DNA from 2 places in the Streptomyces sp. NPDC126497 genome. Region 2 is predicted to be linked to the other one. Evidence: riboswitches for the same ligand, from Rfam matches in the RefSeq annotation. Region 2 holds a riboswitch; the other holds the start of a gene.
The links. Region 2 has a riboswitch for glycine ahead of gcvT (glycine cleavage system aminomethyltransferase GcvT). Riboswitches for the same ligand answer to the same signal wherever they lie in the genome.
Positions count from the first base shown of each region.

Region 1: another riboswitch for glycine. It lies ahead of gcvP (aminomethyl-transferring glycine dehydrogenase); the one in region 2 lies ahead of gcvT (glycine cleavage system aminomethyltransferase GcvT).

Region 1 covers NZ_JBEORT010000084.1:13,293-28,813, reverse strand. Annotated here, with positions in the region: gene ABTY20_RS27290 (sugar phosphate nucleotidyltransferase) at 1-2,375, shown strand, start outside; gene ABTY20_RS27285 (DUF881 domain-containing protein) at 2,543-3,379, shown strand; gene ABTY20_RS27280 (small basic family protein) at 3,376-3,708, shown strand; gene ABTY20_RS27275 (DUF881 domain-containing protein) at 3,714-4,613, shown strand; gene ABTY20_RS27270 (zinc-ribbon and FHA domain-containing protein) at 4,675-5,613, shown strand; gene ftsR (transcriptional regulator FtsR) at 5,652-6,395, shown strand; gene ABTY20_RS27260 (bifunctional nuclease family protein) at 6,479-6,952, shown strand; gene ABTY20_RS27255 (MerR family transcriptional regulator) at 7,147-7,830, shown strand; gene ABTY20_RS27250 (DNA polymerase IV) at 7,880-9,346, shown strand; gene ABTY20_RS27245 (PRC-barrel domain-containing protein) at 9,265-9,639, opposite strand; glycine riboswitch at 9,754-9,849, shown strand; gene gcvP (aminomethyl-transferring glycine dehydrogenase) at 10,024-12,909, shown strand; gene ABTY20_RS27235 (TOBE domain-containing protein) at 13,062-13,457, opposite strand; gene ABTY20_RS27230 (hypothetical protein) at 13,463-13,624, opposite strand; gene ABTY20_RS27225 (DUF5999 family protein) at 13,857-14,057, opposite strand; gene ABTY20_RS27220 (hypothetical protein) at 14,372-14,956, opposite strand; gene ABTY20_RS27215 (glutamate-cysteine ligase family protein) at 15,520-15,521, shown strand, end outside.
Region 2 covers NZ_JBEORT010000027.1:2,900-18,420, reverse strand. Annotated here, with positions in the region: gene ABTY20_RS14795 (FAD-dependent monooxygenase) at 1-21, shown strand, start outside; gene ABTY20_RS14790 (L-serine ammonia-lyase) at 131-1,498, opposite strand; gene glyA (serine hydroxymethyltransferase) at 1,660-2,919, opposite strand; gene gcvH (glycine cleavage system protein GcvH) at 2,935-3,312, opposite strand; gene gcvT (glycine cleavage system aminomethyltransferase GcvT) at 3,426-4,544, opposite strand; glycine riboswitch at 4,615-4,747, opposite strand; glycine riboswitch at 4,748-4,848, opposite strand; gene ABTY20_RS14770 (AAA family ATPase) at 5,072-5,740, shown strand; gene ABTY20_RS14765 (enhanced serine sensitivity protein SseB) at 5,794-6,573, shown strand; gene ABTY20_RS14760 (enhanced serine sensitivity protein SseB C-terminal domain-containing protein) at 6,831-7,619, shown strand; gene ABTY20_RS14755 (ABC transporter substrate-binding protein) at 8,021-9,691, shown strand; gene ABTY20_RS14750 (ABC transporter permease) at 9,799-10,803, shown strand; gene ABTY20_RS14745 (ABC transporter permease) at 10,805-11,764, shown strand; gene ABTY20_RS14740 (ABC transporter ATP-binding protein) at 11,771-12,772, shown strand; gene ABTY20_RS14735 (ABC transporter ATP-binding protein) at 12,769-14,049, shown strand; gene ABTY20_RS14730 (trimeric intracellular cation channel family protein) at 14,171-14,860, shown strand; gene ABTY20_RS14725 (thioesterase family protein) at 14,886-15,521, shown strand, end outside.

The sequences.
Region 1 (15,521 bases), on a different contig from region 2:
TCAAAAAGCATGGGCTCAACGAAACCGTTGTGACCGTCCAGTTCCTTGCATCGCTCGTCAAGAACTACTTCGGTGACGGCGAGGAGCTCGGGATGGAGCTCACCTATGCCAATGAGGAGAAGCCACTCGGTACCGCCGGGAGCGTGAAGAACGCCGAGGAGGCGCTGAAGGACGATGCCTTCCTCGTCATCTCCGGCGATGCCCTCACCGACTTCGACCTCACCGAGCTGATCAATTTCCACAAGGAAAAGGGCGCCCTGGTCACGGTCTGTCTGACCCGTGTCCCCAACCCCCTGGAATTCGGCATCACCATCGTGGACGAGGAGGGCAAGGTCGAGCGCTTCCTCGAGAAGCCGACCTGGGGACAGGTCTTCTCCGACACGGTGAACACCGGAATCTACGTCATGGAGCCCGAGGTCTTCGACTACGTCGATCCCGATGTGCCCGTCGACTGGTCCGGTGACGTCTTCCCGCAGCTGATGAAGGAGGGCAAGCCCGTCTACGGCTACGTCGCCGAGGGCTACTGGGAGGACGTCGGCACGCACGAGAGCTATGTGAAGGCGCAGGCCGACGTCCTGGAGGGCAAGGTCGACGTCGACATCGACGGCTTCGAGATCTCCCCGGGCGTATGGGTCGCCGAGGGAGCCGAGGTGCACCCCGACGCCGTGCTGCGCGGACCGCTCTACATCGGCGACTACGCGAAGGTCGAGGCCGGAGCGGAGATCCGCGAGCACACGGTCGTGGGATCCAACGTCGTCGTGAAGAGCGGTGCCTTCCTCCACAAGGCCGTCGTCCACGACAACGTGTACGTCGGGCCCCACAGCAATCTGCGGGGCTGTGTGGTCGGCAAGAACACCGACATCATGCGCGCGGCACGCATCGAGGACGGCGCCGTCATCGGTGACGAGTGCCTGATCGGTGAGGAATCGATCGTCCAGGGGAACGTGCGGGTCTACCCGTTCAAGACCATCGAGGCCGGCGCGTTCGTCAACACCTCGGTGATCTGGGAGTCCAGAGGACAGGCGCACCTCTTCGGCGCCCGGGGCGTGTCCGGGATCCTGAACGTCGAGATCACACCGGAACTCGCCGTGCGGCTGGCCGGCGCGTACGCGACGACGCTGAAGAAGGGCTCGACCGTCACCACGGCCCGCGACCACTCCCGGGGCGCCCGTGCGCTGAAGCGGGCGGTCATCTCCGCGCTGCAGGCCAGCGCCATCGACGTACGGGACCTGGAGAACGTACCGCTGCCCGTGGCGCGGCAGCAGACCGCGCGGGGCAGCGCGGGCGGCATCATGATCCGGACCACGCCCGGAGTGCCGGACTCCGTCGACATCATGTTCTTCGACGGGCAGGGCGCCGACCTCTCCCAGGGCAGCCAGCGGAAGCTGGACCGGGTCTTCGCACGACAGGAGTACCGGCGGGCGTTCCCGGGCGAGATCGGGGACCTGCACTTCCCGGCGAGCGTCTTCGACTCGTACACGGGCTCGCTGCTGCGCAACGTCGACATCACCGGCATCGCGGAGTCCGGGCTCAAGGTGGTCGTCGACGCCTCCAACGGCAGCGCCGGCCTGGTGCTGCCGAGCCTGCTCGGCAAGCTGGGCGTCGACTCGCTGACCATCAACCCCGGTCTCGACGAGTCCAGGCCGACCGAGACGGCCGACATGCGGCGCTCGGGTCTGGTCCGGCTCGGAGAGATCGTGGCGTCCTCCGGCGCCGCCTTCGGCGTACGCTTCGACCCGGTCGGCGAGCGGCTGTCCCTGGTCGACGAGAAGGGGCGGATCATCGAGGACGACCGCTCGCTGCTCGTGATGCTCGACCTCATCGCCTCCGAGCGGCGCAGCGGCCGGGTGGCGCTCCCGGTGACCACCACCAGGATCGCCGAGCAGGTCGCGGCGTACCACGGTACGCAGGTCGAGTGGACGACCACCTCGCCGGACGACCTCACGCGCGTGGGCGGTCAGGAAGGGACGATCTTCGGCGGCGACGGCAAGGGCGGCTTCATCGTCCCGGAGTTCAGCAGCGTCTACGACGGCACCGCGGCCTTCGTGCGGCTCATCGGACTGGTCGCGCGCACCCAGCTCACGCTCAGCCAGATCGACGCGCGCATCCCGCGGGCACACGTGCTCAAGCGGGACCTGGCGACCCCGTGGGCCGTCAAGGGCCTGGTGATGCGGCGGGTCGTCGAGGCGGCCGGAGACCGCTTCGTGGACACCACCGACGGCGTGCGGGTGGTGGAGGCCGACGGCCGCTGGGTGATGGTGCTGCCCGACCCGGCCGAGGCGGTCACCCACCTGTGGGCCGAGGGCCCCGACGACGCCTCCGCCCAGGCCCTGCTCGACGAGTGGTCGGCGGTCGTGGACAGCGCGGGCAGGTAGAACGAGCGGTACGCGTGCGTGCCGGACACGTGTCCCTGACGGGACCGGTCCGGCACGCCGGTAGGTCCGTTCGGAGGTAGTGGTCGCGGCGTGCGACGATGTGCGGCATGCCGCAGCAACCCCCTGTCCGGAGCACACCCGTGCGGCCCGCTCGCCCGGATGCCTCCATGTCGTTGATCACCAACGTCATGGACCACAGCCTCGACGACGGATACGCCGAGGCCGCCGCACGGCGGAAGGCCGAGGGCAGCGGCGGCATGCCGAAGACGCTCAGAGCGAAACTGGGGCTGGCCGGCGGTCTGGTGCTCGCCGCTCTGATCGTGACCGTCGGCGCCGCGCAGGCCCGGGTCGAGGCACCCGTCGTGGCCAAGGAGCGCGAGGAGCTGATCGACCGGATCGACCGGGAGACCGAGGCCGCCGACAAGCTCGAGGACAGCGTCGACGAGCTGCGCGCGGACGTGAGCGCGCGGCAGCACGAGGCGCTGCGCGACAGCGGCGGAGGCGACCGGTCCCCCGTGGTGGGCATCCTGTCGGGCGCCACCGCGGTGCACGGGCCCGGCGTGCGGCTCGTGGTGAACGACGCCGAGGACGCCAGCGCGGGCGGCGACGGCGACCCGCGGTCGACCACCGGCTTCTCCGACACCGGACGGGTCCGCGACCGTGACATGCAGCGTGTGGTCAACGGTCTGTGGGAGTCCGGCGCCGAGGCCGTCTCCATCAACGGGCAGCGGCTGACCGCCCTGTCGGCGATCAGGGCCGCGGGAGACGCGATACTGGTCGACAACAGGCCGCTGGTGCCGCCGTACACGGTGCTCGCGGTGGGGGACGGCGGGGAGCTCGGCGACCGCTTCCAGAACAGCGCGGACGGGCTGTACCTGCACGCCCTGCAGGAGAACTACGGCATCCGGACGGCCCTCTCCGTCGAGGACGACGTCCGGCTGCCCGCCGCACCGAGTGTGATCGTACGTACCGCACAGCCGATAACCGAGAAGGGCACATCGTGATCGCCGTACTGGGCCTCGTCGTGGGAGTCGTGGCCGGACTGTTGGTCCGGCCCGAGGTTCCGGCGGTCGTCGAGCCTTATCTGCCGATCGCCGTCGTCGCGGCGCTCGACGCCGTGTTCGGAGGACTGCGGGCCATGCTCGACGGCATCTTCGACGACAAGGTCTTCGTGGTGTCGTTCCTGTCGAACGTCGTCGTCGCCGCCCTGATCGTGTTCCTCGGCGACAAGCTCGGCGTGGGCGCCCAGCTGTCCACGGGGGTCGTGGTGGTCCTCGGCATCCGCATCTTCTCCAACGCCGCGGCGATCCGCCGGCATGTGTTCCGGGCGTGAGGCCGATGAGCGAGCACGAGCACGACGAGACGACGCGCCCGGCGGTGTCCCGGCCCCGGTCCGCCCCGGACGCCCCGTCCGCGCCCGGTCTGCGCAGGGAACTGCCCGCGGAGGTACCCGCCGGGGCGCCCACGAGGACGCCCGCGGCCCCGCAGGAGGACGCGCCGAAGCCCCCGTCCGGACTGACGGGCCGGCAGCGGCTGGTGAAGGGGCTGTGGCCGCCCCGGGTGACCCGGGCCCAACTCATCGTCGCCCTGCTGCTGTTCGGCCTCGGGTTCGGCCTGGCCGTCCAGGTGGCGTCGAACAGCGACAGCGACAGCGCGCTGCGCGGGGCACGTCAGGAAGATCTCGTACGCATCCTCGATGAACTGGACGACCGCACGGAGCGTCTTGAGGACGAGAAGCAGGGCCTCGAGAAGCAGCGCGACGAGCTGGAGAACAGTTCCGACCAGGCCGAGGAGGCCCGGAAGCAGACGATCGAGAAGGAGAGGCAACTCGGCGTCCTGGCGGGCACGGTGGCCGCGCGGGGGCCCGGGATCACGATGACCGTCGAGGACTCCAGGGGGATGGTCGAGGCGGACATGCTGCTCGACGCCGTCCAGGAGCTGCGCGCCGCCGGCGCCGAGGCGATCCAGGTCAACGGTGTGCGGGTGGTGGCGAGCACCTATCTGACGGATTCCGGGAACGGTGTCGGCGTGGACGGGAACAAGATCACCGCGCCCTATCGTTTCAAGGTCATCGGCAAGCCGCAGGACCTCGAGCCGGCGCTCAACATCCCCGGAGGCGTGGTGCAGACTCTCGAGAAGGAACAGGCCACCGTTACCGTGGAGCGATCGACCAAGATCGTCGTGGACGCCTTGCGGGCGGTGAAGCGGCCTGACTACGCTCGGTCGTCCTCCCGGTGAACCGGGGGTGCATGGGGGGTGTTCGACGAGGGCATGAGGTTGCGGGGGGTCGGCGCACCGATTGGGTGGTGCGTGGTGGAAACTGTCTGGCGGAGGCGGACGTTGTGAGGATGTCCGGGTCGGCCAATGTGTTCAGTCAGGGTTCGTCCTGCCCCACGGGCGGGTCTGTTTCGGTCAAGGGGAATCGCCCGTGAAGTTGTTTGCGAAGTTGTTCGGCAAGAGCGCGCGGCGAGAGGGCAGCGACAACGCGACCGCTCGCCATCGTGCACAGCCTGAGGCGGAGGGGCAGCGTCCGCTGTTCCGGGACCAGGTGGGCACGGGTCAGGGCGCGTCGTCCGTTGACCCTGCGCAGTCGAGCGGCATAGGTTTCGGGCAGCCGTCGGCCCCGGGTGCGGGTGGAGGGTCTTCCGACCCGTACGCGTCCCACGCCCCTGGGGGGCAGCCGCGGCAGGAGGATCCGTCCATGTCGGCCCTGGTGTGTACGAGGTGCGGCAACCGCAACGCGGAGAACAGCCGCTTCTGCTCCAACTGCGGGGCGCCGCTCAGGCCCGGGGTCACCCCGGAGCGTCCTTCCGAGACGACGTCCACGATCTCGATCTCCGGTCTGGAGGCCTACGACGCCGAGGCCACCGGCCAGACGCAGGTGCCGGCGCTCTCTCCCGAGGCGCAGGCGGCCGTCGACGCGCTGCCGGTGGGTTCCGCCCTCCTGGTCGTGCGCCGCGGGCCGAACTCGGGCAGCCGCTTCCTGCTGGACGGCGACCTGACCACGGCCGGGCGTCACCCGCAGAGCGACATCTTCCTGGACGACGTGACGGTCTCCCGTCGGCACGTGGAGTTCCGGCGCGGCCCGGACGGCTCCTTCACGGTGGCCGACGTGGGCAGCCTGAACGGCACGTACGTCAACCGGGAGCGAATCGACCAGGTCGCCCTGTCCAACGGCGACGAGGTGCAGATCGGCAAGTACCGGCTGGTCTTCTACGCGAGCCAGCGGGGCTACTGACCTCCCCGGATCAGTCCGGGGGACCCCAGGGAAGGTTCATGGTTCAGACACCGAGCGGCGGTGCCGGCAACGGCGCCGCCGCCGCGGACACCGGACTGATGAGCATCGGCGCGGTGCTGGGCGTGCTGCGCGAGGAGTTCCCCGAGGTCACCATCTCCAAGATCCGCTTCCTGGAGTCGGAGGGGCTGATCGAGCCGCAGCGGACCCCGTCGGGGTACCGCAAGTTCAGTGCCGGGGACGTCGAGCGTCTCGGTCATGTGCTGCGTATGCAGCGCGACCACTACCTGCCGCTCAAGGTGATCCGTGAACACCTGGAGGCCATGGAGCGCGGCGAGGCCGCCCAGCTGCCGGTGCTGGGCCGTTCGCGTGACGGGGAGGGCGGCGGCCCGGAGGCCGCCGCGGAGGGGCCCGCGGCGGCGCGCATCGGGCGCGGGCGACTGCTGGCGACCGCCGGCATCGACGAGCGGATGCTCGTCGAGTGGGAGTCGTACGGGCTGCTCGCCCCGGTCGAGGACGGGATGTACGACGCCGAGGCGGTCACCGTCGCGGGACTCATCACCGAGTTGGGGCGGTTCGGGATCGAACCGCGCCATCTGAGGGCGATGAAGGCCGCCGCCGACCGCGAGGCCGGCCTGGTGGACCAGGTCGTGGCCCCGCTGAAGCGCCACCGCAACCCGCAGACCAGGGCCCACGCCCAGGCACGCACGAAGGAGCTGGCGGCGCTCACGGTGAAGCTGCACGCGGCGCTGGTGCAGGCGGCGCTCGGGGTACGGCTGCCCTGACGCGGAGCGGAGCGGGGGCCGGATCGGCCACCCGTTTCCTGCCCGACTACCCAAACATCCCGGGCACGGCCTAGGGTTGCTGTGTGAACGAGCTCGATGTCGTAGGTGTCCGGGTCGAGATGCCCTCCAACCAACCGATCGTGCTGTTGCGTGAAGTGGGCGGCGACCGCTACCTCCCCATTTGGATCGGACCGGGGGAGGCGACGGCCATCGCCTTCGCCCAGCAGGGCATGGCACCCGCACGGCCGCTGACCCACGACCTGTTCAAGGACGTGCTGGAAGCCGTCGGCCAGGAGCTCACGGAAGTGCGCATCACCGATCTGCGCGAGGGCGTCTTCTACGCGGAACTGGTGTTCGCCAGCGGTGTCGAGGTGAGTGCCCGCCCATCCGACGCCATAGCGCTGGCCCTGCGGACGGGAACGCCGATCTACGGCAGTGACACGGTGCTCGACGACGCAGGGATCGCCATCCCGGACGAGCAGGAGGACGAGGTGGAGAAGTTCCGCGAGTTCCTCGACCAGATCTCGCCGGAGGACTTCGGAACCAGCAACCAGTGAGGGCGGCCGCTCGCCGCCACCCCGGTCGGCCGCCGGGACCGGCGCCGGGGGCATTCGGCTAGCCTTTCCCCACTGCGAGGTACGGGAAACCACTCTTAGGGTGATTATCACTCGGCGTGCCGAGTGTGGCGATCGTTGACGCACCCTTGGTGACTGCCTACCTTCGAGGAGGCAGGTCAAGGACGGAGGTCGGCGTGAGAAGCAGCGGCGACGGTACGGCTGGGGGTGCCCCCGGACGCGGTTTCGGGGCGGGCGGGCCGTACCCTTCCCAGAGCTCCCGGCTCCGCCCGAGCGGAGGCCATCCCGCGCACGGCGGCGCGGCCGACCACGCTCCGCAGCGACCGACGGCCGTACCGGGCGGCGGAGGGGCGGCGTCCATGGCGTCCGAGCGGATCGGCTACCGGGGGCCCACGGCCTGCGCCGCCGCCGGCATCACCTACCGGCAGCTCGACTACTGGGCCCGCACGGGTCTGGTCGAGCCGAGCGTGCGGCCGGCGCACGGGTCGGGCACGCAGCGGCTGTACAGCTTCCGCGACGTCGTCGTGCTGAAGATCGTCAAGCGGTTCCTGGACACGGGTGTGTCCCTGCAGAACATCCGCACCGCGGTACAGCACCTGCGTGAGCGCGGCTTCAGCGACCTGGAGCGCATGACGCTGATGAGTGACGGGGCAACGGTCTACGAGTGCACCTCGCCCGACGAGGTCCACGCCCTGCTCCAGGGCGGCCAGGGTGTCTTCGGCATCGCCGTGGGCGTGGTCTGGCGGGACGTCGAGAGCGCGCTGTCGCAGCTGCACGGGGAGCGCGTCGACACCGGGGAGACCCTGCTCGGGCACAATCCGATGGACGAGCTGGCGCGGCGGCGGAACAAGGCCGTCTGAGGCCACCCGGAAGCGACCGTTGTCAGTGGCGTAGGGCAGCATCGGACAGGTGAGATCCGCGCCCACGATCCTGCATCTCGACATGGACGCCTTCTTCGCCTCGGTGGAGCAGGCGTCCAAGCCGAGCCTGCGCGGGAAGGCGGTCGTCGTGGGCGGGCTCGGGCCGCGGGGCGTGGTGGCCACCGCCTCGTACGAGGCCCGGGTCTTCGGCGTCCACTCGGCGATGCCCATGGCGCAGGCCCGGCGGCTCGCGCCGAACGCCGCGTACCTGGTGCCGCGGTTCGCCCTCTACCGGTCGATCAGCGAGCAGGTGATGGGGCTGCTGCGCTCCTTGTCGCCACTGGTGGAGCCGCTGAGCCTGGACGAGGCGTTCGTGGATCTGGAGGCGGGCGGCGCCGCCCGGGACGAGCGGTCGGCGCGTCTGGCGGGGGCGAAGCTGCGCGCGGACATACGGGCGGTCACGGGGCTCACCGGGTCGGTGGGGCTGGCCGCTTCCAAAATGCTGGCGAAGATCGCGTCGGAGCGGGCGAAACCCGACGGACTGGTGCTGATCGAGCCGGGTACGGAGCGGGCGTTGCTGGATCCGCTGCCGGTCCGGACCCTGCCCGGCGTCGGGCCGGCGACCGGGGACCACCTGCGGCGCGCGGGGATCCACACGGTCGGCGAGCTCGCCGACGCGGGGGAGGACGAGCTCGTGCGACTGCTGGGCAAGGCCCACGGACAGGCGCTGTTCGCGATGGCGCTGGCCCGGGACGAGCGGCCCGTGGTGGCCGAGCGGGAGGCCAAGTCGGTGTCGGTGGAGGACACGTACGACGTGGACATCCACGACCGGACACGGGTCGGTACGGAGGTGCGGCGGCTCGCGGACCGGTGTGTGCGCAGACTACGGGCGGCGGGTCTGTCGGGGCGGACCATCGTGCTGAAGGTGCGCCGGTACGACTTCTCGACCCTCACCCGGTCCGAGACCCTGCGGGGGCCCACGGACGATCCGGCGGTGGTGCGGGAGGCGGCCGCGCGGCTGCTGGACTCGGTCGACACGACGGGCGGGGTGCGGTTGCTGGGCGTCGGGGTGAGCGGCCTGGCCGACTTCACGCAGGAGGACCTGTTCGCGCAGGCCGCGGGCCCGCCGGAGGACCTCCCGCCCGAGGAGAGCGGGACCGGGCCCGCGCCGGAGCGGGAGACGCCCGCCGAGCGGCGCTGGCCGGCGGGGCACGACGTACGGCACGCCGGTTACGGGCACGGCTGGGTGCAGGGCAGCGGACTGGGCCGGGTCACCGTGCGCTTCGAGACACCCGGCTCGGAGCCCGGCCGGGTGAAGACCTTCCGCGTCGAGGACCCGGCCCTGGAGCCGGCACAGCCACTGCCGCTGGTGCCCCGGAGGCCCGGGGAGGACGAGGGCGCGGCGGCCGGCGCCGGGCCGGTGGGCGGGGCGGATCAGGCGGGCTTGTCGTTGCCGGCGAGTTTGCCGAAGTCGCGGTCCGCGAGGGGAGGCGGGGCGGCGACGTCCAGACCGTAGTGGTGGTAGAGCTGGAGTTCCTGTTCGGGGGAGAGGTGGCGGCCCACGCCGAAGTCGGGGGCGTCCTTGATGAGGGCGCGCTCGAAGGGGACGTGGAGGGCTCCGTCGACGAGGACGCTGGGCTCCAGGGGGACGAAGGCGTCCCTGCTGAACAGGCCGGTGCGTATGGCCGCCCACTCCGGCACGCCGGTGGCGTCGTCGAGGTAGACCTCGTCGATCGTGCCGATCCGGTTTCCGTTGCGGTCGAACGCCTTGCGGCCGATCAGATGGCGCGGATCGATGTCGGTCTGCACGGGCCCTCCATAGGTCGCAAACTCATCCGTAAGCACTACAGAACGGCACAATCGACCGGGCGGCCACTCGAACATCCCGGTGTGGTGCTCGCTGGTACGCTGGCAAACGGCTGCTGACCCCGCGCGGGAGAGTCCTCCAGGCACCATCGGAGGCGCCGAAGGAGCAAATCCTCCCCGGAATCTCTCAGGCACACGTACCGCACGGACGAGGTCACTCTGGAAAGCAGGGCGGGTGTCGACGGCTTCCGCTCTCACCGACGGTGAAAGCCGGACGCCTCCGGGCGATCCGGTGAAGCTCTCAGGTTGAGATGACAGAGGGGGAGGCCGTCCGGGCACCCGCGCCGTGGTGCCCCTCGAAGGTCGTCGGACCAGGAGGCCTCCTCAATGACCGCCCCTCGCACTCCGCTCTCCGAGCTCGAACAGGGAATCCCCTTCGAACAGCGCCACATCGGACCCGACCACGAGGCCCGGGCCAAGATGCTCGCCCAGGTCGGTTACGGCTCGCTGGACGAGCTGACGGCCGCCGCGGTGCCGGACGTGATCAAGAACGCCGACGCGCTGGACCTGCCGGGTGCCCGGAGCGAGGCCGAGGTGCTGGCCGAGCTGCGCGCGCTGGCCGACCGCAACGAGGTGCTCGGCTCCATGATCGGGCTCGGGTACTACGGCACCTTCACCCCGCCCGTGATCCTGCGCAACGTGATGGAGAACCCCGCCTGGTACACGGCCTACACCCCGTACCAGCCGGAGATCTCCCAGGGGCGGCTCGAGGCGCTGCTGAACTTCCAGACCGTGGTCGCCGAGCTCACCGGACTGCCGACCTCCGGTGCCTCGCTGCTCGACGAGGGCACCGCCGCCGCCGAGGCGATGGCGCTGTCGCGGCGCATGGGCAGGAACAAGAAGGGCCTGTTCCTGGTCGACGCGGACGCCCTGCCGCAGACGATCGCCGTGATCGAGACCCGCGCCGAGCCCACCGGCGTCGAGGTCGTCGTCGCCGACCTGAGCGACGGCATCCCCGCGGACCTCGCCGAGCGCGAGATCAACGGCGTACTGATCCAGTACCCGGGCGCCTCCGGTGCCGTCCGCGACATCAAGCCGGTCATCGACCAGGCGCACGCGCTCGGCGCGCTCGTCACCGTCGCCGCCGACCTGCTCGCCCTCACCCTGCTGAAGTCGCCCGGTGAGCTGGGCGCGGACATCGCGGTCGGCACCACGCAGCGCTTCGGCGTGCCGATGGGCTTCGGCGGGCCGCACGCCGGCTACATGGCCGTGCAGGAGAAGATGGCGCGCAGCCTGCCCGGGCGGCTCGTCGGCGTCTCCGTCGACGCCGACGGGCACAAGGCCTACCGTCTGGCCCTGCAGACCCGTGAGCAGCACATCCGCCGGGAGAAGGCCACCAGCAACATCTGCACCGCCCAGGTGCTGCTCGCCGTCATGGCGGGGATGTACGCCGTCTACCACGGCCCGGAGGGGCTGCGCCTGATCGCCCGGCGCGCCCACCGCTACGCCACCGTCCTCGCCGAGGGACTGCGGTCCGGCGGGGCCGAGATCGTGCACGGCTCCTACTTCGACACGCTGACCGTGCGTGTTCCCGGGCGGGCCGCCGAGGCCGTCGCCGCCGCCCGCGACAACGGCGTCAACCTGCGACTCGTCGACGCCGACCACGTCTCGATCGCCTGCGACGAGACCACCACCCGGTCACAGCTGGCCGCCGTGTGGAGCGCCTTCGGCGTCGAGGGCGACGTCGAGACCCTGGACGCGGCGGCGCGGGACGCCCTGCCGGACGCCCTGCTGCGCGACGACGAGTACCTCACCCACCCCGTCTTCCAGCAGCACCGCTCCGAGACCGCGATGCTGCGCTACCTGCGCCGGCTCTCCGACCGTGACTACGCGCTGGACCGCGGCATGATCCCGCTGGGCTCCTGCACCATGAAGCTCAACGCGACCACCGAGATGGAGCCGGTCACCTGGCCCGAGTTCGGGCAGCTGCACCCCTTCGTGCCCGCCGAGCAGGCGCAGGGCTACCTCACGCTCATCCGGGAGCTGGAGGAACGCCTCGCCGAGGTCACCGGCTACGACAAGGTCTCCCTCCAGCCCAACGCCGGCTCCCAGGGCGAGCTGGCCGGTCTGCTCGCCGTGCGCGGCTACCACCGGGCCAACGGCGACGAGCAGCGCACCGTCTGCCTGATCCCGTCCTCCGCGCACGGCACCAACGCCGCCAGCGCCGTGATGGCCGGGATGAAGGTCGTCGTCGTCAAGACGTCCGACGACGGCGAGATCGACGTGGCCGACCTGCGCGCCAAGATCGAGCAGTACCGTGACGAGCTGTCCGTGCTGATGATCACCTACCCCTCGACGCACGGCGTGTTCGAGGAGCACGTCGCCGACATCTGCGCCGAGGTGCACGAGGCCGGCGGCCAGGTGTACGTGGACGGCGCCAACCTCAACGCGCTGGTGGGTCTGGCCAAGCCGGGCCACTTCGGCGGCGACGTCTCGCACCTGAACCTGCACAAGACCTTCTGCATCCCGCACGGCGGCGGCGGTCCCGGTGTCGGCCCGGTCGGCGTACGGGCGCACCTGGCGCCGTACCTGCCGAACCACCCGCTCCAGCCGGAGGCCGGCCCGGAGACGGGCGTGGGGCCCATCTCGGCGGCGCCGTGGGGTTCGGCGGGCATCCTGCCGATCTCGTGGGCGTACGTCCGGCTCATGGGCGGCGAGGGCCTGAAGCGGGCCACGCAGGTGGCCGTGCTCAGCGCCAACTACATCGCCAAGCGCCTCGAGCCGCACTACCCGGTGCTCTACACCGGTCCCGGAGGCCTGGTCGCGCACGAGTGCATCATCGACCTGCGCCCGCTGACCAAGGCGACCGGCGTCAGCGTCGACGACGTGGCCAAGCGGCTGATCGACTACGGCTTCCACGCGCCGACGATGTCCTTCCCGGTGGCCGGCACGCTCATGATCGAGCCCACCGAGTCCGAGGACCTGACCGAGCTCGACCGGTTCTGCGAGGCGATGATCGCGATCCGTGCGGAGATCGAGAAGGTCGGCTCCGGCGAGTGGCCCGCGGACGACAACCCGCTCCGCAACGCCCCGCACACCGCCGCCGTGCTCGGCGGGGAGTGGGACCACGCGTACGGCCGCACGGAGGCCGTCTTCCCGGCCGGGGTGAACGCCGCCGACAAGTACTGGCCGCCGGTGCGCCGCATCGACCAGGCCTACGGCGACCGCAACCTGGTCTGCTCCTGCCCGCCGCTGGACGCGTACGAGGACTGACACACGCCGAAGGGCTCCTGGGGACCACCGGTCCCCAGGAGCCCTTCCGCATGTGCCGACGCATCCGTGGGGTCGTCACCCCCCGTCCCGTCGCACGGGCGAGGGGAAGCGGCGCGGGGCGCACGCGTTCACCCGAGAGGGCGTCGCTCCCGTCAGGCGCGGTCGATGTGGACGTTCGTCGACTTCACGCGGGCCGTGGCCTCCACACCGACCTCCAGCCCCAGTTCCTCGACGGCCTCCCGGGTGAGCAGCGAGACGAGGCGGTGCGGACCTGCCTGGATCTCGACCTGGGCGGCGACATCACCCAGCTTGATCGCGGTGACGATGCCGGGGAAGGCGTTGCGGGCGGAGGTGTACGGGGTGCCCTCCTCGACGGCGCCGGCCCGGGCGAGTTCGACGGAGAACGCCGCCAGGTCCCGTCCGTCGACGAGCCGCCGTCCGCCGGCGTCGCGGTGGGTGGTGATGCGCCCCGCGTCCGCCCAGCGGCGGGCGGTGTCCGGGCTCACTCCGAGCAGCCTCGCTGCCTGGCCGATGGTGTAGGACTGCATGCCGGTCACGATAGGCGGTGCCGGAGTTCCGCCACGCCCGCGGTGCGCCGGCGCCGTTCGGCGGGAGCCGCCGTGCTCGCCCGGACGACCAGCACGGCGACCCCGGCCCGCCGGGCGATCTCCGTGATGGTGACCCTGCCCCCGCCGTCGGCCCCGTGTGCCGCCACGTGCCCCACCTCCGCAACGGAGGCCCGCGAAACCTCCAGGGGTCTTCCGGAGCACGGGCGTCCGTGGGAAGGCGCTGCGGGGCGAGCCGCTGCCGTGGGGCGGGCCGGTCACCTCGTTCATGTGCCGGATCACGGTGGGTGACCGTCTCCGGACGCGCGTCGGGGGCCGGGCGCAGGAGGTTCCGCGTCCGGCCCCTCGTCGCCCCGGGCGGACCGTGCCGCCCGGCCGTGCTCAGGCGGTGGTCAGGCTGGCGCCCCGGGGGCGCTGAGGGGCGATGACCCTGCCGTCGGGCAGGAGTTCACCGGTGTCCTCGAAGAACACGACACCGTTGCACAGCAGGCTCCAGCCCTGTTCCGGGTGGTGCGCCACGAGACGGGCGGATTCCCGGTCGGCGGAGTCGGCTGAGGGACACGGTGGCTGGTGCTGGCACATGGGTGGGATCTCTCGCTCCGTGGTGACCTGTGAGTCGGCTGTCGTTTCAGTTCCGCGGCGTGAAGCTTCGTTCATGGCCGCCCCCCGTTGTGATAAGTCGGTCGGAAACCAGTGTTGTCCCACGGACGACGATCCGCAGGCATTTCGCGGCACCGCTCCTCACCGGTTGAGGACGCGCCGCCCGCGCGGACGGTTCACCTCGACCGCACTGTCCCTTCGGGTGGTTCGCCATGGCCGAAGCGGGCTAGTCCTCCCGGGACGGCGTGTACCCCGCCGCGTCGGGAGCGCCGGGCGGCGGGGTACGCGGTGGCTTCTCAGGCGGGTGAGCCGAGCAGGCGGGTCGGGGCCACCCGGTGCGTCAGGACCGGGAGCAGGTCGGCGAACCGGTGCGGGCGGTGGGCCGCGATGCCGGGCGGCGCCGGGGCGAGCGGAACGAGCAGGTCGGTGGCGGCCGGGTGGCCGGCGCCCCCGTCCGCGGTGGTGTCGCCGTGCAGCCAGAGCGTCAGCATGTAGAGACTCGGCACCGAGAGGAGCCGCGGCTGGTACGGCTGTGTCATGGCCTCGGCCTGGCGCAGCGCGAGCTCGGTGGAGGCGATGTAGGGACCTTCGAAGAAGCGGGAGAACGTCCAGCCGTCGGCGGTGAGCACGGTGTCCGCGGCGGCCGGCGTGCGGTCGCCGATGCGGATCAGGAAACGCCACCCGGCCAGCCGGGTCGTCGTCCCGCCGTCGGCGGTGGTCCGCTCCAGGACGTGCACGGGCAGGGGCAGCTCGGGCGAGGCGGGGCCCTGGGCGATGACCAGGGAGGGAGTTCGGGCCTCTCTGACCGCGGTCGGCGAGGAGAGCGCGGTCAGGACGGAGCGCAGGGCGGGCGCGGGAGCCGGGGGAACATGCAGCGGCATGGTGGGTCGCCTCTCATTCGAAGGCACAGGGGCGTGAGGGCGGGGCGTGGCGGGGCGGACGGCACTGTCAGCTCGCGAAGGTCAGGGAGGCAGGGGCCGGGGGGGCCGAGGCCGGGAGACGGGGGCGAGGACTGCCGCACGCCGCCTCTCGGCTGGATCACTCGAACCGTGGGCGCCAACCTTCTGCCTTGTGCGCGAAGTTTATACGACGCGTGTTCGGACTGAGTTTCCTCTAGCTGTTTTCGACCGGCGGAACAAGGGTACTTCTGGCCGGTGAAACGCGAAAATCATCCCGATTCCAGACCGGGCATGCGTCGATGACCTCGAAAAATGGCCGTGAAGTGGTCGGCCAATTCACGTCGGCGTTTTCACGAGTTCGCAACCGGCACGCAAGACTCCTTCTGTGCCATGCCCCGTGAATGTGCCACTGGTCACATCGGTCAGACTAGCGGTCGCCGACGCCGTCCGGGGCGTTATCGATCGCATCCACGGGGCATCCTTGCCTGTGGACCGGGACCCCGGCGGACGATCTTCGGTCCGCCCGTGCAAGGAAGGACGCTCCGAT
Region 2 (15,521 bases):
GAATTCACGCCCAGGACGTAGGACGCGAGCCCGGGCGTGCGCGCCGATCGCGCGGCGGCCGCCGGACGGAGGCGGCCGGCCCTCGCCGGGGCCGGCCGCCTCCGTCCGGCCAGGACGGCCGGCGACGTCGTCAGCACTCGATGATGTTCACCGCCAGCCCGCCCCGGGCCGTCTCCTTGTACTTGACCGACATGTCCGCGCCGGTCTCCTTCATCGTCTTGATGACCTTGTCCAGGGACACCTTGTGCGAGCCGTCGCCGCGCATCGCCATCCGGGCCGCCGTGACCGCCTTGACCGCGGCCATGCCGTTGCGCTCGATGCACGGGATCTGCACCAGACCGCCGACGGGGTCGCAGGTCAGGCCGAGGTTGTGCTCCATGCCGATCTCGGCCGCGTTCTCCACCTGCTCGGGGGAGCCGCCCAGCACCTCCGCGAGGGCGCCCGCCGCCATCGAGCAGGCGGAGCCGACCTCGCCCTGGCAGCCGACCTCGGCGCCGGAGATGGAGGCGTTCTCCTTGAAGAGCATGCCGATGGCGCCGGCCGCCAGCAGGAAGCGGACCACGCCCTCCTCGTCGGCGCCGGGGACGAAGTTCATGTAGTAGTGCAGGACGGCCGGGATGATGCCCGCCGCGCCGTTGGTGGGCGCCGTGACGACCCGGCCGCCGGCCGCGTTCTCCTCGTTCACGGCCATGGCGTACAGGGTGATCCATTCCATGGCGAGCGCCTGCGGGTCGCCCTCGGAGCGCAGCTTGCGCGCGGTGTTCGCGGCACGGCGCCGCACCTTCAGCCCGCCCGGCAGGATGCCCTCGCGGGACATGCCGCGCTCCACGCAGGCCCGCATCACGCGCCAGATCTCCAGCAGGCCCTCGCGGATCTCCTCCTCGCTCCGCCAGGCGCGCTCGTTCTCCAGCATCAGCGCGGAGATGGACAGCCCGGTCTCCCGGGTGAGGCGCAGCAGCTCGTCGCCGGTGCGGAAGGGGTACTTCAGGACCGTGTCGTCCAGCACGATGCGGTCCGCGCCCACCGCGTCCTCGTCGACGACGAAACCACCGCCGACCGAGTAGTACGTCTTGGTCAGCAGCTCCGCGCCGGAGGCGTCGTACGCCCACAGGGTCATGCCGTTGGCGTGGTAGGGGAGCGTCCTGCGGCGGTGCAGCACCAGGTCGTCGTCGAAGGAGAACGCGATCTCGTGCTCGCCGAGCAGCCGGATCCGGCCCCCCTCCCTGATCTTCTCCACCCGCTCGTCGGCCGACTCCACGTCCACCGTGCGCGGCGAGTCGCCCTCCAGGCCCAGCAGCACCGCCTTGGGCGTGCCGTGGCCGTGGCCGGTGGCGCCCAGGGAACCGTAGAGCTCCGCCCGGACCGAGGCGACCGAGTCCAGCAGGTCCTCGTTGCGCAGCCGCCGGACGAACATGCGGGCCGCCCGCATCGGGCCGACCGTGTGCGAGCTGGACGGGCCGATGCCGATCGAGAACAGATCGAAGACCGAGATGGCCACGGGAGGGCTCCTAAGAATTCGGCGGACGACGCTGTCCGCCGGGGGGATGGTTCACGGAAGGAAGAGGAAACGTTCATGCGGGTGCATGGTGCGGGGCACCGCGCCCACTGACCCAGTGTGCGCGATGCCCCTGACGTCCGTACGGACCAAAGCGTACGGAATTACCGCAGACCGGGGTAGAGCGGGTGCTTGGCGGCGAGCGCCGTGACCCGGGCCCGGAGTGCCTCCGCGTCGAAGGACGGCTTCAGCGCCTCGGCGATCACGTCCGCGACCTCGGTGAAGTCCTCGGCCGTGAAGCCGCGGGTGGCCAGCGCGGGCGTACCGATGCGCAGGCCCGAGGTGACCATCGGCGGACGCGGGTCGTTCGGGATCGCGTTGCGGTTGACCGTGATGCCGACCTCGTGCAGCCGGTCCTCGGCCTGCTGTCCGTCCAGCTCGGAGGCGCGCAGGTCGACCAGGACCAGGTGCACGTCGGTGCCGCCGGACAGCACGTCCACGCCCACGGCCTTGACGTCGTCCTGGACCAGGCGCTCGGCCAGGATGCGGGCGCCCTCCAGGGTGCGGCGCTGGCGCTCCTTGAACTCCTCGGAGGCGCACACCTTGAACGCGACCGCCTTGGCGGCGACCACGTGCTCCAGCGGGCCGCCCTGCTGGCCGGGGAAGACCGCGGAGTTGATCTTCTTGGCCAGCTCGGCCGTGGAGAGGATCACCCCGCCGCGCGGACCGCCGAGGGTCTTGTGGGTGGTGGTCGTCACCACGTGGGCGTGCGGCACCGGGTTCGGGTGCAGGCCCGCGGCGACCAGGCCGGCGAAGTGCGCCATGTCGACCATCAGGTACGCGCCGACCTCGTCCGCGATCCGGCGGAACGCGGCGAAGTCCAGCTGACGCGGGTACGCCGACCAGCCGGCCACGATCAGCTTCGGCTTGCTCTCCTTGGCCAGACGCTCGACCTCGGCCATGTCGACGACGCCGGTGTCGTCCACGTGGTACGCGACCACGTCGTAGAGCTTGCCGGAGAAGTTGATCTTCATGCCGTGGGTCAGGTGCCCGCCGTGCGCGAGGTTCAGGCCCATGATCGTGTCACCGGGCTTGAGCAGCGCGAACATCGCGGCGGCGTTGGCCTGCGCGCCGGAGTGCGGCTGCACGTTGGCGTGCTCGGCGCCGAAGAGCTCCTTGACCCGGTCGATGGCGATCTGCTCGATCACGTCGACGTGCTCGCAGCCGCCGTAGTAGCGGCGGCCGGGGTAGCCCTCGGCGTACTTGTTGGTGAGGACCGAGCCCTGGGCCTCCATGACCGCGACCGGGGCGAAGTTCTCCGAGGCGATCATCTCGAGGGTGGACTGCTGGCGGTGCAGCTCGGCGTCGACCGCGGCGGCCACCGCCGGGTCGAGCTCGTGCAGGGGCGTGTTCAGAACGGACATGCGGCTACAGGCTCCTCAGCCGGCGATCTCGGCGTCGTACTCGGCGGCGGTCAGCAGGTCGGCCGGCTCGTCGGTGACCCGCACCTTGAACAGCCAGCCGCCCTCGAAGGGGGCCGAGTTCACCAGCGACGGGTCGTTCACCACGTCCTCGTTGATCTCGGTGATCTCGCCGCTGACCGGGGAGTACAGGTCGCTGACCGACTTGGTGGACTCCAGCTCGCCGCAGGTCTCGCCCGCGGTCACGCTGTCACCGACCTCGGGGAGCTGGACGAAGACCACGTCGCCGAGCGCGTTGGCCGCGTGCTCCGTGATGCCGACCGTCGACACGCCGTCCTCGGCGGCCGACAGCCACTCGTGCTCCTTGCTGTAACGCAGCTGCTGGGGGTTGCTCATGGCCTGAATTCTCCTGTACGCGGGGGACTGCTGATGACGGTGGGGACTGTGTGCACCGCGGTGAGCAGGCACGACGTGCTCACCTCAGAAGGGGGAGCCGTCCGACGACGGTGTCACTTCCGGCGCTTGTAGAACGGCAGCGCCACGACCTGGTACGGCTCGTGGCTGCCGCGGATGTCCACGCCGACGCCCTCGGTGCCCGGCGCCGCGTGCGCGGCGTCGACGTACGCCATCGCGATCGGCTTGCCCAGCGTGGGGGAGGGGGCGCCGGAGGTGACCTCGCCGACCACCTCGCCGCCGGCCACCACCGCGTACCCGGCGCGGGGCACCCGGCGGCCCTCGGCGACCAGGCCCACCAGGACGCGCGGGGGCTCGGAGGCGGCCCGCTCGGCGGCCTCGGCCAGGGCGGCGCGGCCCACGAAGTCGCCCTCCTTCTCGAACTTCACCACCCGGCCGAGACCGGCGTCGAAGGGCGTGAGGGAGGTGCTCAGCTCGTTGCCGTACAGCGGCATGCCCGCCTCCAGGCGCAGCGTGTCCCGGCAGGACAGCCCGCACGGGACCAGCCCGGCGCCCTCGCCCGCCTTGGTCAGCGCCTGCCACAGCTCCACCGCGTGCCCGGGCTCCACGAACAGCTCGAAGCCGTCCTCACCGGTGTAGCCGGTACGGGCGATGAGCGCGGGGACGCCGGCGACCGTGCCGGGCAGGCCGGCGTAGTACTTCAGACCGTCCAGGTCGGCGTCGGTGAGCGAGGCGAGGATCCCCTGCGACTCGGGGCCCTGCACGGCGAGCAGCGCGTAGGCGTCGCGGTCGTCGCGGACCTCGGCGTCGAAGCCGGCCGAGCGCTCCCGCAGGGCGTCCAGGACCACCTGGGCGTTGGAGGCGTTGGCGACCACCAGGTACGCGGTGTCGTCCAGCCGGTAGACGATCAGGTCGTCCAGGATGCCGCCGTCCTCGCGGCAGATCATGGTGTAGCGGGCGCGGCCCGGCTTGACGCCCCCGATGTCGCCCACCAGGGCGTGGTCGAGGAGGGCGGCGGCCCGGGGGCCGGTGACGGTGATCTCGCCCATGTGGGAGAGGTCGAACAGGCCGGCCTTCGTGCGGACGGCGTTGTGCTCGTCGCGCTCGGAGCCGTAGCGCAGCGGCATGTCCCAGCCGGCGAAGTCGGTCATCGTCGCGCCGAGCGAACGGTGCAGGGCGTCGAGCGCGGTCCGACGGGGTTCGGTACTGCTCATCGGTCGGTCTCCCAGGGCGATGGGGGTCCCCCCGCGCGAGTTCGTTCGAGCGCGGGGAAGGCGAGGACGTTCCTCCCCATCTGTCATCGGAACCTGAGAGGTTCGCCACGACGCCCACGCAGGGGACGGTCCTGGCTTGCACCTTGGGTGGAGCCGCCGGAGCACCGCTGGATGCCCCGGGACGGCCCGCTTTTCAGATGTGCCTCGCCCGCGCGGTAACGGGGCCTGAGAGATTCAAGGGAGGGACTTGCTCCTTCGGCGCCCCGGCGGCAAACGGTGCCGGGGACTCTCCCGCGCGGATTCAAACGGCCGGTATGCAGTTGGCGCGCACATCATTGCACGCATCACGGGGAGGCGGCAGGGGGACCCTTCCCAGGGGGGTGCACGGGGCGTGCGGGTGCCGTCACGGGGAGCTGTGACGAGCCTGTTCCAGGAAACGGACGGAAACGAGAGGCGCCGGCATTACTTTCTTTTTACACTCGGCGGGGATCGGTACTCGTACCTGGCCCCAGGGGAGGACGATCTCGGTGAACAGGACCACGGCGTGCGCCACCACCACGGGCGTCGCGCTGCCCCCGCAGCCGGCCGCGCCGGCCCGGCGGGCCCGCGGCGCGCTCCCGGCGCCCGTCGTCCGCGACCTGCGCGCACGGGCCGGCCGCAGCCCGCGCGCCCTGCTCTTCGGGCCCCGGGACCTCGTCGCGGTCACCGGGCTCCCCGGCAGCGGCAAGTCCACGCTGATGCGCCGCGCGGTGCACGGCGTGCGCGTCGACTCCCAGGACACCCGCGACCGCTGGGACGCCCGCATGCCGCGCCTCCTGCCGTACGCGGTCTACCGCCCGCTGGTCCGGCTCGCCCACTACGCCGGGCTGCGCCGCGCCCTGCGCTCCGGCGGTCCGGTCGTCGTGCACGACTGCGGTACGCAGGCCTGGGTGCGCCGCTGGCTGGCCCGCGAGGCACGCCGCCGGGGCGCGAGCCTGCACCTGCTGCTGCTCGACGTCACCCCGCAGCAGGCCCTGGCCGGTCAGCGGGAACGCGGGCGCGGCGTCTCCCGGTACGCGTTCCTGCGCCACCGCGCGGCGAGCGAGCGGCTGCTGCGCGCGGTGGAGCGGGGCGCCCTGCCGGCGGGCTGCGGTTCGGCGGTCCTGATCGACCGGGACGCGGCGGACGCGCTGCGCCGGATCGGCTTCACGGGCTGACCGGATAGCCTTTCCAGCCACAGCAGTGGTTCCAGGCAGCAGGCGGTAGGCAGATGGACTTCCCGGCGGACTTCCCGGCACAGGCGCACCCCCATCCGCACGGCGGGTGGCCCGGCAACGAGCTGGAGGAGGTGCTCTCCGCCTCCCTCGGCGTCCCCTCGGCGGGCGGCAGGGTCGTCGAGGTGCTGGGCCGCAGCTTCGTCTGGGTCCCGCTGCCGAACGGCGGCGGTCCGGACAGCGGCCCGCTGGACCTGCCCACCCTGGAGATCGACGGCCAGGCCTACGTCCCCGTCTTCAGCTCCGAGGAACAGTTCCGCCAGGTCGTCGGCCCCCACCTGTCGTACACCGTCGCGCCCGCCGTGGAGTTCGCCCGCGGTCTGCCGCCGCAGGCCGGGATCGCGGTGAACCCCGGCGGCGTGGTCGGCATCCCGCTGCCGCCGCCGGCCGTCGCCGAACTGTGCCGGGCCGGACGCGGCCCGCTGGACGGCCCGGCGTCCGGCGGCCGGGTGCGGCTGTTCGAGCCCGACTGGCAGGACGACCCGCTGGACTTCCTCGCCGCGGCCTCGGCGGAGTTCGACTCCATCGGCGTGGTGACCGCCGCCCGCCGCTGCCTCGCCGCGATCGAGACGGCCGACCCGGTCCTCTTCGTCGGCGTGGAACTCTCCGGCTGGGAGGGCGACGCCCGCGCCCTCCCGCTGGACGCCCTGGGCCGCGCCCTGGGCCGGGCCCCCGCCCCCTGGCCGGTCAACCTCATCGTCCTGGACATCGCCCAGGACCCGGTCGGCGACTGGCTCCGCACCAGGGTCCGTCCCTTCTACCAGCGCGAGCTCTGACCCCCTGGGGGTGCGGGGCCGTACCGGTGTGCGGCTCCGCGGCGCGGGCGCGTCCAACCCCCGGGGCGTGGGGCCGTACCGGTGTGCGGCTCCGCGGCGCGGGCGCGACAAGCCGTGACGGGCCCGCCCCCGCCCAGGCGCCGCGGCCCCGGGCCCTTCCGCACTCGCCGCACGGTGGTCCGCCGCACCGCAGCCCGCCGCGCGGCGTCGGCTTAAGCTAGGTGCGTTGGCTGGCGAGGTACGGAGGGGCGATACAAGTGAGCGCTGGCACCGCGGCGGCCGGGCAGGTCGAGCACATGCTGCGCCAGGTGACGCCCGGGCGTTACGACGCGTACGAGGCGTTGCTGCGCGCTCTGGCGACCCCCTCCTCCGGCCGGGTCTGGATGCTGCTCTGGCACGGCCAGGCCGGCTCCCCGGACGCCCAGTACGGAAGCATGGAGGTCGACGGCTTCGGCTACGTGCCCTGCGTCACCTCCGCCCAGGAACTGTCCGCCAGCGGCTGGAACCGGTCGTACGAGGTGGTCGACGGCCTCGACGTGGCCCGCGCCCTGTATCCCGACCACCACGGGCTCTGGCTCAATCCGCACGCCCCCGGCGGCGGGGTCGGCATCCCCTGGCTGGATCTGCGCCGGATCGCCGGCGGACTGGACCGCCAGCCCGCCGGACCGCTGCGGCTGTCCGAACCGGCCATCGAGATCCCGCAGTTCTACGCCCTCCTCGCGCAGAACGCCCACCGCACCCCGGCCGTCCGCACCCTGCGCCGCGCCTGGGTGCAGCCCGCACTGGGCGCCCCGTACCTCGCCATCGGCCTGGACGTGTACGACACCTCCCCGCCCGCCGTGGACGCCGTCCGCGCGATGATGCGGCAGTCCCTCGGCGCGGTCCCGGACGGACTGCCCGTGTCGACCGTCGCGCTCTCCGACGAGCACGACCCGGTCGCGATGTGGCTGCGCGTCAACTCCCGCCCCTTCTACGACCGCGAGGCCCACGGCGCCGCGGCGTCCCCCGCCGCGGCCTACGGCTACCCGCCCCCGCACCGGGGCTGACCCGGGCCGCTCACCGCACGTGGTGACGCCGCGTCACCGTCCACGGAGCGGACAGGGACGACGGTCCGGGCCGAGCTGTCCGCCCGGACCGTCACGCAGCGTTGGTTTCCCGCCAGATTTTTGGCCATGCGCGTTCCGCGACATCCCGTTGACCACCTGTCACCTGCGGTTTCACCCGTTCTTCACGCCGTCGGGCGTCACCTGGGCGGTTGCAGGGAGGGCGCTTTCATGTCCGGCGGGTTAAATCTTGACGGGGGGACGCCTGAACCGTCCCTTATGTCAACTGTTCAGATCTCAGGTAGGTATCACCGCTATCCGGACTGTTCCTGACCGACTGTGAACGTCTGTAGTGTTCGGCCGGTCAAGATGCATCCACATAGCGGACCCGGAGTGGCCCCAATATGCGCATATTCAAGTCCCGAACCGCTCGGGCGATCACGGCCGCGGTGGCGGTCGGTCTGATCGCCACGGGCTGCTCCAGCGAACGGGACGCTGACAACAAGAGCGACGGCAAGAAGGACACCTTCGTCTTCGCCGGTGCAGGCGACCCCGGCTCCCTGGACCCTGCCCTCGCGAGCGACGGTGAAACCTTCCGCGTGACGCGCCAGGCGTTCGAGGCCCTGCTCGAGCACGAGTCCGGCGGCACCAAGCTGGTCGGCGGCCTCGCCGAGACCTGGTCGAGCAACGACAAGGGCACCGTCTGGACCTTCAACCTCCGCAAGGGCGTGAAGTTCCACGACGGCGAGACGTTCAACGCCGCGGCGGTCTGCGCCAACTACGACCACTGGTTCAACTGGAAGGGCACCTACCAGTCCAGCGCGGTCTCGTACTACTGGCAGACCATCATGGGCGGCTTCGCGAAGAACGAGGACAAGGAGACGCCCGAGGCGAACTACAAGTCCTGCACCGCGAAGGACGAGAACACCGCCGTCATCGAGGTCAAGAAGCCCTCCGCCAACCTCCCCGGCGGCTTCTCCCTCCAGGCCCTGGCGATCCACTCGCCCAAGGCCCTCAAGGAGTACGCGAAGGAGGAGGCGACCGCCAAGGGCGACGCCATCACGTACCCCAAGTACAGCCAGGAGGCCGGCACGGTCGCCGGTACCGGCCCGTACAAGATCACGAAGTGGAACAAGGGCAACAAGGAAGTCAGCCTGACCCGCTTCGACGACTACTGGGGCGAGAAGGCCAAGATCAAGAACCTGGTCTTCCGCACCATCGACACCGAGGAGGGCCGCCGCCAGGCGCTCCAGGCCGGTGACATCGACGGTTACGACCTCGTCGCCCCGGCCGACGTCAAGACCCTCGAGGACCAGGGCTACGTCGTCCCGACCCGTGGCGTCTTCAACCTCTTCTACGTGGGCATGAGCCAGGGCGCCAACAAGGCGCTCAAGAAGAAGGAAGTCCGCCAGGCGATCGCCCAGGCGATCGACAAGGAGAACCTGGTCAAGACCCAGCTGCCCGAGGGCGGCAAGGTCGCCGACCAGTTCATGCCGGACACCATCGCGGGCTACTCCAAGAACGTCACGAAGTACCCGTACGACACCGCCGCGGCGAAGAAGCTCCTCAAGAAGGCCGGTGAGGAGAAGCTCAAGGTCGAGTTCTGCTACCCGACCGAGGTCACCCGCCCGTACATGCCCGCTCCGCAGGACCTGTTCGAGCTGATGAAGGCCGACCTGGAGAAGGCCGGCATCACCGTCACGCCGAAGGCCATGAAGTGGGCCCCGGACTACATCGACGCCACCGAGGCGGGCTCCTGCGACCTGCACATGCTCGGCTGGACCGGTGACTTCAACGACGGCTTCAACTTCATCGGCACCTGGTTCGCCGGGTACGACAAGCAGTGGGGCTTCAAGGACAAGAAGGTCTTCGACGCCGTGAACGCCGGCTCGAAGCTGGGCAAGGCCGACGAGCGCACCGCCGCGTACCAGAAGGCCAACGAGGTCATCATGGACTACCTCCCGGGCGTCCCGGTCTCGTCCTCCCCGCCGGCCATCGCCTTCGCCAAGAACGTGAACCCGCCGAACGTCTCCCCGCTGACCCAGGAAGTCTTCTCCGAGACCTCCTTCAAGTAGGCGAGCAGCGGTAGGAAACCACAACGGGGGGTCCGCCCGGTCGTCGCAACTCGGCGGCCGGGCGGGTCCATTCATGTAAGACATCACGCAAGAAAGGGGCATGCGGGGTGCTGCGTCTCGTCGTACGAAGACTGCTCCAGCTCATACCCACGCTGCTCGGCCTGTCGGTTCTGCTCTTCCTGTGGCTCGACCGTCTGCCCGGTGGACCCGCCTCAGCGATCCTGGGGGAGAAGGCCACCGAGGCCGAAGTGGCGCGCATCAACCGCGCGCTCGGGCTGGACCAGCCCGTCTACGTTCAGTACTGGCGTTTCCTCAAGCGCATCTTCCAGGGTGACCTGGGCACCTCCACCCAGACCGGACAGCCGGTGTGGGACGAGTTCGTCCTGCGCTTCCCCGCGACCGTGGAGCTGTCCCTCCTCGCGATCCTCATCGCCGTGGCCGTCGGCGTCCCGCTCGGTTACTTCGCGGCCCGCAACCGAGGCGGCTGGCTCGACGTCACGTCCGTCTCCGGCTCGCTCGTCGGCATCTGCATCCCGGTCTTCTTCCTGGCTCTGCTCCTGAAGCAGATCTTCGCCGTCAACCTCGGCATCTTCCCCGCCTTCGGGCGCCAGGACACCGGCATCAACGCCACCGACGTGACCGGCTTCGCCGTCCTGGACGGCATCCTCACCGGGGAGTTCGACGCCTCCTGGGACGCGATCATGCACCTGATCCTGCCCTCCGTCGCCCTGGCCTCCATCCCGCTCGCCGTCATCGTGCGCATGACCCGCGCCAGCGTTCTCGAGGTACAGGACGAGGACTACGTCCGCACCGCCGAGGCCAAGGGCCTCAAGCGGAGCGTCATCCGCGGCCGGCACGTGCTGCGCAACGCGATGCTCCCCGTGGTGACCGCGGTCGGCCTGCTCACGGGCTCCCTGCTGTCCGGCGCGGTCCTGACCGAGTCCGTGTTCTCCTTCGGTGGCATCGGCTCCTTCATCCGGACCGCCATCGACGGCCGCGACTACCCCGTGCTCGTCGGTTTCATCATGTTCATCGCGCTGATATACGTCCTGATCAACCTGCTGGTGGACCTCGCGTACAGCCTCATCGACCCGAGAGTGCGGGTGCACTGACATGAGTGTCGCCACCAAGACCGACAAGATCCAGCGCCTCGCGGAACTGGCCGCCACCAAGGAGACCAGCACCGGCGCCAGCCTCTGGCGGGAGGCCTTCCGCCGCCTCAAGCGCAGCAAGATGGCGATCATCGGCGCGGTCGTCATCGCCCTGTTCGTCGTCCTCGCGATCGTCGGGCCCTACATCGCCCCGCACTCCCCGACCGCCCAGACCTGGCGGAACGAGGTCTTCCCCAACCGGGGCGAGTTCGTCGGCGCACGCGGCGAGAACTGGTTCGGGCTCGACCACCTCGGCCGGGACATGTTCTCCCGCATGCTGGTCGGAGCCCGTCAGACGCTGCTCGTCGGCGTCGTCGCCACGCTGATCGGCCTGGTCATCGGCTTCGTGATCGGCGGCCTCGCCGGCGCCTTCGCCACCCTCGGCGGCGACACCGGCAAGCGGATCGACTCCGTCATCATGCGTTTCATCGACATCATGCTGGCGATGCCCTCGCTGCTGCTCGCGGTGTCCATCGCCGCGGTCATGGGGCAATCACTGACCACCGTGATGATCGCCGTCGGTGTCGTCCAGATCCCGGTGTTCGCCCGGCTGCTGCGCGGCTCCATGCTGGCCCAGGGCAGCGCGGAGTACGTGCTCGCCGCCCAGTCCCTCGGTGTGCGCAAGCGGCGCATCGTCCTCTCGCAGATCATCCCCAACTCGCTCAGCCCGGTGATCGTGCAGGCCACGCTCTCCCTGGCCACCGCGATCATCGAGGCGGCCGCCCTGTCCTACCTGGGCCTCGGCAACCCCGACCCGGCCATCCCCGAGTGGGGCGTCATGCTCACCCAGGCACAGCGGTTCTTCGACAACGCGCCGATGATGGCGGTCTACCCCGCCGTCGGCATCATCATCACCGCCCTCGGCTTCACCCTCCTCGGCGAGGCCATGCGGGAAGCCCTCGACCCGAAGCTGAGGGGCTGAACCACCATGTCTCTGCTCAATGTCGACGAACTGACCATCACCTTCGGCGGCCGCGGCCGCAAGGAGTCCCGGGCGGTCGACGGCGTCTCCTTCGAGGTCGACCAGGGCCAGGTCGTGGGCCTGGTCGGCGAGTCCGGCTGCGGAAAGTCCGTCACCTCCCTGGCCCTGATGGGCCTGCTCCCGAGCAAGGGCGTCACCATCGGCGGCCGTGCCGAGTTCGACGGCACGGACCTGTTCACGATGAGCCCTTCCGCCCGCCGCGACCTGCGCGGCAGCGAAATGGCGATGATCTTCCAGGACCCGCTGTCCTCGCTCAACCCGGTCGTGCCGATCGGCGTGCAGGTCACCGAGATCCTGGAGCGCCACCGCGGACTGAAGGGCGAGGCCGCCCGCAAGGAGGCCGCCCACCTGCTGGACCGGGTCGGCATCCCCGACCCGACCCGGCGGCTCAAGGAGTACCCGCACCAGCTCTCCGGCGGTATGCGCCAGCGCGCGCTGATCGCCATGGCGGTGGCCTGCGCCCCGCGCATGCTCATCGCCGACGAGCCCACCACGGCCCTCGACGTGACGATCCAGGCCCAGATCCTGGAACTGCTCAAGGAGCTCGTGGACCAGGAGGGCACCGCCCTGCTGATGATCACCCACGACCTCGGCGTGGTCGCCGGCCTCTGCGACCAGGTCAACGTGCTCTACGCGGGCAAGACCGTGGAGTCCGCCGGGCGCCGTGAGCTGTTCGCCCACCCGACCCACCCCTACGCGCACGGACTGCTGGGCTCCATCCCGCGGCTGGACGCTCCCCGGGGCGAGCCCCTCAAGCCCATCCGGGGCTCCATCAACGACCGCATCGCCTGGGCCGACGGCTGCGCCTTCGCGCCCCGCTGCGACCGGTACGAGATGGGCTGCCTGACCGGCACCCCGCAGCTCACCGAGCCCCGCGCGGCCGGCCACCAGGTGCGGTGCGTCAACCCCGTACTCGACGACGCGAAGGCCGAGGAGGTCACCGCATGAGCCTGCTCGAACTGGACGGCGTCAAGGTCCACTTCCCCATCAAGAAGGGCATCTTCGTCGACCGCACGGTCGGTCACGTCTACGCCGTGGACGGAGTGTCCCTGAAGGTCGAGGCCGGCGAGACCTACGGTCTGGTCGGCGAGTCCGGCTGCGGCAAGACCACCCTCGGGCGGTCGGTGCTGCGGCTGGTGGACATCACCGAGGGCTCCGTCGTCCTCGACGGCACCGACCTGGCGAAGCTGCCCGGCGAGGAGATGCGCCGCTTCCGGCGCCGGCTCCAGATGGTCTTCCAGGACCCGCTGGGCTCGCTCAACCCCCGGCAGAACATCGAGTCCATCCTGTCCGAGGGCATGATCGCCCACGGCATCGGCAAGGACCAGGAGGAGCGCCGGGAGAAGATCAAGGCGATCCTGGACAAGGTCGGCCTGCCCTCCAACGCGCTCTCCCGCTACCCGCACGAGTTCTCCGGCGGCCAGCGCCAGCGCATCGGCATCGCCCGCGCGCTCGTCCTCGAACCCGACGTGATCATCTGCGACGAGCCGGTCTCCGCGCTCGACGTGTCGGTCCAGGCCCAGGTCATCAACCTGCTGGACGAGCTCCAGGAGGAACTCGGCCTGACCTACGTGGTGATCGCCCACGACCTCGCGGTGGTCCGGCACATCTCCGACACGATCGGCGTGATGTACCTGGGCTCGCTGGTCGAGGAGGCGCCGAGCGACGCGCTGTACGCCGAGCCGAAGCACCCGTACACCAAGGCCCTGATGTCGGCCGTGCCGGTGCCGGACCCGGAGGTGGAGGACAGGCGCGAGCGCATCCTGCTCACCGGCGACCTGCCCTCCCCGGCCAACCCGCCCAGCGGCTGCCGCTTCCACACCCGCTGCCCGTGGGCCCAGGCCGAGCGCTGCGCGACCGAGCGGCCCGAGCTGCGGGACGTCGGCGGCGGCCACCGGGTGGCCTGCCACTTCGCCGAGGAGATCGAGTCGGGGAAGCTGGCGCTGACCCGGCCCACCGGCATCGAGGCCGTCAAGGAGAGCGAAGGCGTGGTGGTCGAGCGGACCGAGGAGGAGGCGGAGGTTCCCGCCGCACTCCTGCCGGCCGACTCGACGACCAAGCCGGACGCCACGGCGGTCAAGGAGAAGGTGCCGGCGGCGGCCGAGGCCCCGGGCGACCGGACGGCCGACGCCGTCGCGAAGGACAGCGACGCCGTCGCGAAGGACAGCGGCGCCGCGGGACCGGACGCGTCCGGCGAGGAGAAGAAGCAGGACAAGACCGGCTGACGGACCGCCGTCCTTCCCGGGGCCTCGCACGGCTCCGCTGAAAGGTTGCGGACAGCAAGTTCACACCACCCCTCGCCTTGGTTTGCAAGGCGAGGGGTTCTTGTTGGGTGAGAATATGAGGGTGCTCCAGCAACTGTTCAGTCCGTCCGTCCTGCACACGCTCGACCTGATCGGCATCTTCGTCTTCGCGATCTCCGGCGCCCTGCTGGCCGTCCGCAAGAACTTCGACGTCTTCGGCATCGCCGTACTCGCCGAGGTCACCGCGCTCGGCGGCGGACTCTTCCGCGACCTGGTGATCGGCGCCGTGCCGCCCGCCGCCTTCACGGACCTGGGGTACTTCGTCACCCCGCTGCTCGCCACGGTCCTGGTGTTCTTCCTCCACCCGCACGTGGAACGCATCCAGGCCGGCGTCAACGTGTTCGACGCGGCCGGCCTCGGCCTGTTCTGCGTCGTCGGCACGACCAAGGCGTACGACTACGGCCTCGGCCTGACCGCCTCCGCCTGTCTGGGCCTGGCCACCGCGGTCGGCGGCGGTGTGCTGCGCGACGTGCTCGCCAACGAGGTGCCGTCGCTGCTGCGCTGGGACCGCGACCTGTACGCCGTCCCGGCCGTCGTGGGCGCCGCCCTGACCGCGCTGTGCATCCGCTACGACGTGCTGAACGCGGGGACCAGCAGCCTCGCCGTGGTCGCGGCCTTCGTGCTGCGCCTGCTCGCGATGCGCTACCACTGGCGGGCGCCCCGCGCCTGGCACCGCCGTTCGACGGTCCGGGAGGAGGAGCTCCCGGGACACACGAACAAAGCTACCGCTTAGTATTGTCTTCTTGTACTGTTCAACCATGCCAGAAGCAGCCTCCGCCCAGCCCCTCCGCGCCGCCGTCGGCGCCGGTGAGTTCGACCGCGACACCGAGCTCACCCCGCGCGCGCCCGGCGTCTACGACATCGACCTCTCCGCCGGCTGGACGATCTTCAACGCCGTCAACGGCGGCTACCTGCTGGCCGTCCTGGGCCGCGCGCTGGCGGACGCCCTGCCGCACGCCGACCCGTTCACCGTCTCGGCGCACTACCTCACCGCCTCCCGGCCGGGCCCGGCGGTCGTCCGCACCGAGACCGTGCGCACCGGACGGACCCTGTCGACCGGTCAGGCCTCCCTCTTCCAGCTCGACGAGGAGGGCCGCGAGGTGGAGCGCATCCGCGTCCTGGCCTCCTACGGCGACCTGGACTCCCTCCCGGAGGACGTCCGTACGACGGCCGAGCCGCCCGCGATACCGCCGATGGAGCAGTGCTTCGGCCCCGAGGACGGCCCCGCCCCGGTCGACGCCGGTTCCGCCATCACCGAGCGCCTGATGCTCAAGCTCGACCCCTCGACCCTGGGCTGGGCGCTCGGGCAGCCGTCCGGCAAGGGGGAGATGCGGGCCTGGTTCGGCTTCGCCGACGGCCGCGACCCCGACCCGTTCGCGCTGCTCCTCGCGGTG